Regions from separate parts of the Janthinobacterium sp. GMG1 genome, predicted to be linked through region 1. Evidence: predicted binding sites of a transcription regulator. Region 1 holds the regulator's gene; the other holds the start of a gene.
What was found. The regulator sigma-54, encoded in region 1, starts transcription at its own class of promoters, with help from an activator protein. The targets are predictions, from matches to a motif close to TGGCANGNAANCTGCTTT.
Positions count from the first base shown of each region.

Region 1 (5,072 bases):
CAGGAAGCATCCGTCTTCCGCAAGCTGACGGTGGAAGACAATATCCGCGCCGTGCTGGAAATCCAGACCGTCGAAGGCCGTCCGCTGACGAAGGCCGAGATCGAGGAGCGGCTGGATAAATTGCTGGCTGACTTGCAGATTGAAAAGCTGCGCGAGAACCAGGCGCTGTCGCTGTCCGGTGGCGAACGCCGCCGCGTGGAAATTGCCCGTGCGCTGGCCACCGATCCCCGTTTCGTGCTGCTCGACGAGCCGTTCGCCGGCGTCGATCCGATCGCCGTGATCGAGATCCAGCGCATCGTGCGTTTCTTGAAGGAGCGCAATATCGGCGTGCTGATCACCGATCATAATGTGCGCGAGACGCTGGGTATTTGCGACCGTGCCTACATCATCAACCAGGGCTCGGTGCTGGCGTCGGGACGCCCCGACGACATCATCGCGAACGAGTCGGTACGCCGGGTCTATCTGGGCGAACACTTCCGCATGTAAGCCAATGAAACAATCATTGCAGCTGCGCACTTCGCAGCACCTGGCACTGACGCCGCAGTTGCAGCAATCGATACGCCTGTTGCAATTGTCTACCCTGGAATTGCACCAGGAACTCGAGCAATTGCTGACGGATAATCCCTTGCTTGAACGCCTCGACGATCCGCTCGACCGTTCGCTGCGCCTGCTGTCCGACGGGGCCTTGAGTTCCACGGCAGCGCCGGCCGAAGCGCCACCCCAGCCGCCAGGCCAGGACGCGCCCGCCGCGCCGGCCGAAGCGGAAACCTTTGATGGCGAGGCGGGCGACAGCCCGGCCGCCGCCGAGGGCGGCGACAGCGACTGGAGCGAGGCGAGCCGGGGCAAGGCGCCCGACGATGAAGATTCGCGTCCGCAACTGGAGGCCCATCACTGCACCCTGCGCGAGCACCTGATGGAGCAGATGCGCGTGACGGTGCTGGAATTGCGCGATCGCGCGCTGGTCGAGCTGATCATCGACGCGCTCGACGACAATGGCTACCTGGAAGAGTCGCTCGACGACATCCTGGCACGCCTGCCGGAAGAGCTGGAAATCGACGCCGACGAGATGCGCACGGCTTTGTCGCTGCTGCAAAGTTTCGATCCGCCCGGCGTGGGCGCGCGCAATGCGTCCGAATGCCTGGCGCTGCAAATCAAGCGCTTGCCGCACATCGCCATGGTGACGCGGCGCATGGCCCTCGTCATCGTCGAAAAGCACCTGGCCTGGTTTGCCCAGCGCGATTTCAACAAGCTGAAAAAAGCCCTCGATTGCGACGATGAAGACTTGCGCGAGGCGCAGACGGTGATTCGCCAGTGCAATCCGCATCCGGGTGCCGTATTCGCCTCGGACGTGTCCGATTACGTGGTGCCCGACGTCGTCGTCAAGCGCGCGCGCAATGGCTGGCAAGTGACCCTGAACAACGACGTCATGCCGCGCCTGCGTGTCAACGCCATGTACGCCAACTTGCTCAAGCAGGGCAAGGGCGAGGGCGCCATGGGCGCACAGTTGCAGGAAGCCAAGTGGCTGATCAAGAATATGCGCCAGCGCTTCGACACCATCCTGCGCGTGGCACAGGCGATAGTAGAAAGACAAAAGAACTTTTTCTCGCATGGGGCCGTTGCCATGCGCCCCCTTGTGCTCCGTGAAATAGCTGATACACTGGGTTTACACGAGAGTACTATCTCGCGGGTAACAACTCAAAAGTACATGCTGACCCCGCACGGCATGTTCGAGTTGAAATATTTCTTTGGTAGCCACGTCGCCACCGAAGCGGGGGGCGAAGCGTCATCGACGGCGATACGGGCATTGATCGTGCAACTGACAGGAGCAGAAGACCCTAAAAATCCTTTATCCGACAGTAAGATTGCGGACATGCTGGGGGAACAAGGCATGGTGATTGCGCGACGTACTGTTGCCAAATACCGGGAAGCGTTGAAAATTCCGCCAGTGAGCCTGCGTAAGTGTTTGTAAGTTTTTTTCGGTTCCTCTGCGGGCCGGATAGGATGGACCGCACGAACCCGATCATCTTTAGGAGTGTGTATGAATCTCACCATCAGCGGACATCATCTCGAAGTGACACCAGCCATCCGTGAATACGTACAAACGAAGCTGGAGCGCGTGAAACGTCATTTCGATCAAGTCATCGATATCGCCGTGATTCTGACCGTGGATAACCTCAAAGAGAAAGAAAAACGTCAAAAGGCTGAAGTCAACCTGCGTTTGAGTGGCAAGACTGTCTATGTGGAAAGCTTGGCGCACGACCTGTACGCCGCGATCGATACCCTGATCGACAAGCTCGATAGGCAAGTGATGAAATACAAAACCAAAGTGCAAGGGCACGGTAAAGAGGCGATCAAGCATCTGCCAGACAACTCCGAGGAAGAAGCCGTCGTCGCCGTCTAAGGCCACCCGCTTCCAGCAGTTGTGATCAACTAAGGGCGCACATCTTGCGCCCTTTTTTGCGCCTGGACCTGTTGAACGCAATCTTCCCCGCGCAGGCGCTAGAATGTTTGCACTTTCACTTCTTTCCTGCCTGCCATGAGCGACTTCGTCCAGACCTCCATCCGCAACCGCACCGGACACATCGTGCTCGACCGTCCGAAAGCCTTGAATTCCCTGTCGCTGGAGATGGTGCGCGCCCTGAGCGCGGTCCTGCTGGCCTGGCGCGATGATCCGCACGTGGACGCCGTCGTGATCCGTTCCAGCAGCGAAAAAGCCCTGTGCGCCGGCGGCGACATTCGTTTCTTTTACGATGCGGGCCTGGCCACGCCGCAAGGCGGCAGCGCCCTGCTGGAAGATTTCTTTACGGAAGAATACGCGTTAAATCATGTGATCCATTTCTATCCGAAACCGTATATCGCCGTGATGGATGGCGTGGTGATGGGCGGCGGCATGGGTGTGGCGCAAGCCGGGCCCGGCAATCGCCTGCGCATCGTGACGGGCCGCACGCGCATGGCCATGCCGGAAGTCAATATCGGCCTGTTCCCTGACGTGGGCGGCAGTTATTTCCTGTCCCGCCTGGCCGGCCAGCTGGGCCTGTATCTGGGCTTGACGGGCCTGACGATCAACGCGGCCGATGCCCTGTACACGGGCCTGGCCGATGTCTACCTGCCCGAGGCGCAGATGGGGGCGCTGCTGGCCCTGTTCGACTCGACGCCGGGCGAGGCCTTGCCGGTAGCCATCAAGGCGCTGGCGGCACCGTTCCAGGCCGAGGCGGGGGTATCGTCCCTGTCCACGGCGCGTGCGGCGCTGGACCGTCATTTCAGTGCGGGTTCGGTGGCGACCATCATGGCCTCGCTGGCGCAGGACGACTGTGCGTTCGCCGCCAGGGCGCTGGCGGCCATGCGTTTGCGTTCGCCCTTGATGATGTCGGTCACCCTGGAATTGCTGCAGCGGGGCGCTCACCTGGGCGTGGCCGATTGCCTGCGCCTGGAGCGCACGGTGGTGCGCCATAATTTCGAGCATGGCGAAGTGCTCGAAGGCGTGCGTGCGCTGGTGGTCGACAAGGACAATGCGCCCCGCTGGAATCCTGCCAGCCTGGACGACGTCGACACGGCCATGGTGGCGCGCTTCTTTGTCCCCGTCTGGCCGGCGCAAGCGCATCCGCTGCGCCACCTCGACTAATCAAGCGCGCTCGCGATGGCGCAGCACGACTCTTTCGTTCGGGCCGAAATACTGCGCCAGCCGTTCCGCCATGTACACGGAGCGGTGCTGGCCGCCCGTGCAACCCAGGGCCACCGTCAGGTAGCTGCGGTTGTCGGACTTGAATGACGGCAACCATTTCTCGATGAAGGTGCGGATATCGGCCAGCAGTTCCAGCGCGCTCGGCTGCGCATCGAGGAAGGCGATCACGGGCGCGTCGCGTCCGTCGAGGGGACGCAGGGCCAGGTCGTAATAGGGATTTGGCAAGGCCCGCACGTCGAAGACGAAATCGGCGTCCAGCGGCACGCCCAGCTTGAAGGCGAACGATTCGAAGAACAGGGTCAGCGGCGCGCGCTCGGAGGCGACGATATCCTTGATCCAGGCACGCAATTTGTTGGCGCTCAGCTCCGACGTATCGATCACATGGCCCAGCTGTTCGATGGCCGACAGGCGTTCGCGTTCTTCCGAGATGCACTCGATCAGTGTGCGGCGGCTGGCCGGATTCTGGTTCGGACGCAATTCATGCGACAGCGGATGGCTGCGCCGCGTTTCCGAGAAGCGCGCCACCAGCGAATGCGTGGTGGCCGTCAGGAACATGACCTTGACGTCGTGCCCCTGGTCGCGCAGCAGGGCCACATTGTGCGGCAGGCTGGTCAGCGACTCGGCGCTGCGCGCATCGACGGCGACGGCCAGTTGCGGTGTACCTTCGTCGAGCAGGGTTTGCACCAGGCTGGGCAGCAAGGCCGGTGGCAGGTTGTCGACACAATAGTAACCGGTATCTTCCAGCACATTGAGCGCGACGGATTTACCGGAGCCGGATATTCCGGTGATAAGGACGATATGCATACGCCGATCATACAATAAAGATCGGCGCTCTGCTCCCAAGGCAATTATCTTTACAAATTATTGCAATTATTGTTCGAGCATTGCTTGTATTTAATTGTTGCCATTGGCGTCAATGTGGGGTCAGACCCGTCGGGTCGGACCCCGGTAATTAATCGCCACTCATGGCGAGTCGTTGCCGCTCCATGAACTCCTGCAAGGTATCGATGCCGCGCAGTTGCAAAATCGTATTGCGCACGGCCGCTTCCAGCAGCACGGCGATGTTGCGGCCGGCGGCGACGGGGATGACGACCTTGCGCACGGGCAAACCCAGCACGTCTTCCGTGGGGAACAGGAAGGGCAGGCGCTCGACTTCTTCTTCCAGCGCGTTGCGGCGTACCAGGTGCACGATCAGCTTCAGGCGCATCTTGCGGCGCACGGCCGTTTCGCCAAAGATGGCCTTGATGTCGAGTAAACCCAGTCCCCGCACTTCCAGCAGGTTTTGCAGCAGCGGCGGGCAGCGTCCTTCGATCATGTTGGGCGCGATGCGCGAGAATTCGACGGCGTCATCGGCCACCAGGCCGTGGCTGCGCGAGATCAGTTCCAGGCC
Region 1 is NZ_JAXQNT010000002.1:597,073-602,144, forward strand. Features, by position in the region: gene lptB (LPS export ABC transporter ATP-binding protein) at 1-486, shown strand, start outside; gene SJI03_RS07710 (RNA polymerase factor sigma-54) at 491-1,969, shown strand; gene hpf (ribosome hibernation-promoting factor, HPF/YfiA family) at 2,039-2,401, shown strand; gene SJI03_RS07720 (3-hydroxyisobutyryl-CoA hydrolase) at 2,537-3,622, shown strand; gene rapZ (RNase adapter RapZ) at 3,623-4,486, opposite strand; gene hprK (HPr(Ser) kinase/phosphatase) at 4,635-5,072, opposite strand, start outside.

Region 2 (5,072 bases), on a different contig from region 1:
CCTTTCTGCGCGCCGCGCCCCGGTTGCAGGCGCGGCGCGTGTACCGGTTTAGAAGAAGCCCAGCGCTTTCGGGCTATAGCTCACGAGCAAGTTCTTCGTTTGCTGGTAGTGGTCGAGCATCATCTTGTGGTTTTCACGGCCGATACCCGACTGCTTGTAGCCACCGAACGCGGCGTGGGCTGGATACAGGTGGTAGCAATTGGTCCACACGCGGCCCGCCTGGATGGCGCGTCCCATGCGGAAGGCGCGCGAACCGTCGCGCGTCCACAAGCCGGCACCCAGGCCGTACAAGGTATCGTTGGCGATCGCCAGCGCTTCAGCCTCATCCTTGAAGGTGGTCACGGACACGACCGGCCCGAAAATCTCTTCCTGGAAGATGCGCATCTTGTTATTGCCCTTGAACACGGTCGGACGCACGTAGTAGCCGCCCTCCAGGTCGCCCGCCTGCGTGTTGCGTTCGCCGCCGGCCAGCACTTCCGCGCCTTCCTGGCGGCCGATGTCGAGGTAGGACAGGATTTTTTCCAGCTGCTCCTGCGACGCCTGCGCACCGATCATGGTGGACGAGTCGAGCGGATTGCCCTGCTTGATCGCGGCCACGCGCTTCAGGGCCCGTTCGATGAATTTCTCGTAGATCGATTCCTGGATCAGCACGCGCGATGGGCAGGTGCACACCTCGCCCTGGTTCAGCGCAAACATGGTGAAGCCTTCCAGGCACTTGTCGAAATACTCGTCGTCGGCATCCATCACGTCTTCAAAGAAGATGTTCGGCGACTTGCCGCCCAGCTCCAGGGTGACGGGAATCAGGTTTTGCGCGGCGTAACCCATGATCAGGCGGCCCGTGCCCGTTTCGCCCGTAAAGGCGATCTTGGCGATGCGCTTGCTCGACGCCAACGGCTTGCCCGCTTCCAGGCCGAAACCGTTGATGATATTCAGCACGCCCGGCGGCAGCAGATCACCGATCAGTTCGATCAACACCATGATGGAAGCGGGGGTTTGCTCGGCCGGTTTCAAGACGACGCAATTGCCGGCGGCCAGGGCTGGCGCCAGTTTCCAGACGGCCATCAGAATCGGGAAATTCCACGGGATGATCTGCCCCACGACACCCAGCGGCTCATGGTAGTGATAGGCATAGGTTTCCGCATCGATTTGCGCAACGGAACCTTCCTGCGCGCGGATGCAGCCGGCGAAGTAACGGAAATGGTCGATGGCCAGCGGAATGTCGGCATTCATCGTTTCGCGGATCGGCTTGCCGTTGTCGATGGTTTCCGCCGTGGCGATCAGGCTCAGGTTCTGTTCGATGCGGTCGGCGATGCGGTTCAGGATATTGGCGCGCTCGGCAGGCGAAGTCTTGCCCCAGGCATCCTTGGCGGCATGCGCGGCGTCCAGCGCCAGCTCGACGTCTTCGGCCGTGGAACGGGAAATTTCGCAAAACGGCAAGCCCGTGATCGGCGTAATGTTGGGAAAGTATTCACCTTTTACTGGTGCAACGAATTTGCCGCCGATGTAATTGTCATAGCGTTGTTTGAAGGGATTGGCTACGCCCAGTTTGCTGATGTCTGCGAGATTCATGTCGTCCTCTATCGGGTTAATTAGAATGGAATTACTTAATTAAAATCAAACGTCCTGGTACAGATGGGGTGAGTACACGGAGTCTTCCGCAAATGCCGTGCCAGCTCGCCATCCCACTACAAACTTAGCCGGTTTTACCCTTGTTGCAAGGGCGTGGCGTCAATACCGGCGCGCTTTTCAGCGCACGCCCCGGGCAAGAAGGCAGGCGTGGGTGTGTGCGCGTTTTGAACAAGGTGGCGCCGTCCTGTTCCAATCCGCGCCAGCCCTGCTGCACCGCTCCGTCGCCGCTGCACAATGGAACAGGTGTACCAGACTGGAACACCTGCGCCAGTGCCACCAAGGCATCAACGAATCACCACGCCCCATGGCAATTCACCCACGGTAATATCGGCCACCTTCTGCGCGCTGGCCGTGTCGATGACGGAAACGCTGTTCGAACGGCCATTGGCCACGTACAGCTTGGCACCATCGGGCGTGAGGGCCATGTTCCACGGGCGCTTGCCGACGGGAATGGTGGCCGTCACCTGGTTGCTGGCCGTATCGATCACCATCACCGTGCCGTCGATGCCATTCGAGACATACACCTGCCTGCCGCTGGGGTGGACGGCGATACCATTCGCATTCTTGCCAGCTGGAATGGTGGCAATCGCCTTGCGCGCGGCCATGTCGATCACATACACGGCATTGACCAGTTCGCACGCCACATAGGCGCGGCCCGAGTCCGGACTGAAGCCGATGCCGCGCGGACGCAGTCCCACGGCGATGGACGCCACCTGGCGGCGTTGTGCCACATCGATGACATCGACTTGCTCGGCCTCTTCCGCGCTGACCAGCAGCCAGCGCCCATCGGGGCTGAAGACGGCGTGTTCCGGATTGCGTCCCTGCACCTTGATGTCGGCGAGCAAGCTACCCGTATGGCCGTCGAGCAAGGCCACGCTATTGTTTTCCTCGACGGCCACGGCCACATGACTACCATCTTGCGAGGCGCTGACGCCTTCGGGCGACTTGCCCAGCGCCACCGTGCGCACGGGCGCGCCGCCAGTGTTATCGATCAGCAGCAAGGCGCTGCTGGCTGCGTCCGTGACAAACAATTGCCGCCCGCTGGGGTCGGCGGCGATACCGCGCGGACGCTTGCCCGCCACGATCTGGCGCACGACCTGGTCGGTGGCCGTATCGATCACGCTCAAGGTGCCCGACTTTTCATTGGGAACATAGGCAAAGGGAGCGGCTTGGACGGCGGTGCTGGCGAGCGCCGGCAGCAGCCAGCACACCTGGCGCAAGCGCGAGAAGAAGTTGGGCATAATCACCTTTTCAATGGGAAAACACAGGAAAAGCGCGCTGCATCGGCGCATCTGAACATTGCTGTATGCAAACGCCGTGCCACTGACACGCGTATAATTTCCGCCCACCAATGGAGACATGGCAGGCATATTGCTTGATACAACTATGCAGACCTGTGGCGCTCACGCGCTCAAGCAGGCTTTTATTCACATTGGAGAATCCGCATGCAGCATCGTTTCCGCCTGAACACAATCGCCAGCCTGTTTGTCGCCGGCAGCGCCACCCTGGCCCCCCACGTCTTTGCCGCCGAGGCAGCTGACCCGGCCAACGGGCAACTGATGGATACGGTGGTCGTCAGCGGCAGCCGCATCGCCCACCCCAGCCAGGAAGTGCCTGCGTCCATCGACGTGGTCGACAGCGCCCGCATCCAGGATGGGCAAATCCGCGTCAACGCGTCAGAAGCGCTGGCCGCCGTGCCGGGGCTGGTCGTGCAAAACCGCCAGAACTACGCGCAAGACTTGCAAATCTCGTCGCGCGGCTTCGGCGCACGCTCGGCCTTTGGCGTGCGCGGCGTCAAGCTGATCAGCGATGGCATTCCTGCCAGCATGCCGGACGGCCAGGGTCAGGCCGCCACCTTCAACCTCGATACGGCCGAGCGCATCGAAGTGCTGCGCGGACCGTTTTCCGCCATCTACGGCAACCACTCGGGCGGCGTGATCCAGCTGTTTTCCAGGGATGGGCAAAATCCCCCGTCCGTGGAGCTGAACGTGACCGGCGGCAGCTATGGCACCAGCAAGGTGGATCTGTCGGCGCAGGGTCAGGCAGGCGGCATCGGCTACGTGCTCGACGGTTCGCGCTTCCGTACGGATGGCTTCCGCGACCACAGCGCCGCCACGCGCGAACAGGCTTTCGGCAAGATCACCGTCAAGCCCACGGCGGACAGCAAGCTGACCATCGTCGCCAATAGCTTGCATCAGGGCAACACGCAAGATCCGCTGGGCGCCACCTGGGCCACGTTTGCCGCCGATCCGCGCGCCGGTGAAATCGATGCGAGCGATACGCAAAACCCGAAGCGCACCTTGGCCGAACGCTACAACACGCGCAAGAGCATCGACCACCAGCAAATCGGCGCCACCTATGAACAATCGTTCGGCGATGACCGCCTGCATGTGATGGTATATGGCGGCAACCGCGACGTGATCCAGTACCAGGCTTTTACCAAAGGCTTCCAGGCGCCGCCCAGCCATTCAGGCGGCGTGGTCGACTTCCAGCGTGAGTTCTACGGCATCGACACCAACTGGCTGCATGTGAACCAGCTGGCTGGCGGCAAGCTGAGCACGACCATCGGCATCGACTATGGCCGCTCCAGCGATGACCGCACGGGCTATGAAAATTACATCGGCAACACGTTTGGCGTAAAAGGCAAGCTGCGCCGCGACGAGCAGAATGTCGTCTCCAGCCTCGATCCCTATATCCAGGCGGAATGGCAAAGCGGCCCATGGCTGCTCAGCGCAGGTTTGCGCTACAGCAAGATGAAAGTGGCGGTCGATGACCACTATCTCAGCAATGGTGACGACAGTGGCAGCCTCGAGTTCAGCCATACGACGCCGGTGCTGGGCCTGCTGTACAAACTGACGCCGAACGTCAACGTCTACGCCAGCGCCGCGCGCGGCTTCGAGGCGCCTACCCTGAACGAACTGTTTTACTCGGGCACGGCCGGCGGCTTCAATTTCAACTTGAAACCGGCCACCAGCACCAACCTGGAAGCGGGTATCAAGGCCAGGATCAATAACAACACCCACGTGAACGCGGCCGTGTTCCAGATCAAGACCAGCGACGAACTGGTGGTCGACAAGTCCAGCGGCGGGCGCACCAGCTATCGCAATGCGGGTAAAACCTTGCGCCAGGGCATGGAAGTGTCGCTGGATTCGAACCTGCCGTATGGCTTCACGACAAAAGTGGCCCTCACCAGCCTGCACGCCGTGTATGACCAGGCGTTTGGCAGCGTGCGCGAAGGCAGCCGCTTGCCGGGCGTGCCCAGCGCCAACCTGTTCGCGGAACTGGCCTGGAAAGACACGTTCGACCGCTTTGGCGCGGCGCTGGAAAGCGTGGCAAGCAATCAGGTCTACGCGGAAGACAGCAACATCGAAAAACCGGCACCCGGCTATACGGTGTTCAATGCGCGCTTCAACGCCAAACAAAACGTGGGTAATTGGCGCTTC
Region 2 is NZ_JAXQNT010000020.1:7,695-12,766, reverse strand. Features, by position in the region: gene adh (aldehyde dehydrogenase) at 49-1,569, opposite strand; gene SJI03_RS28460 (beta-propeller fold lactonase family protein) at 1,914-2,870, opposite strand; gene SJI03_RS28455 (TonB-dependent receptor) at 3,075-5,072, shown strand, end outside.
Region 2: a site for sigma-54 is predicted at 2,935-2,952, ahead of SJI03_RS28460 (beta-propeller fold lactonase family protein). Genes of this name have one in related genera too.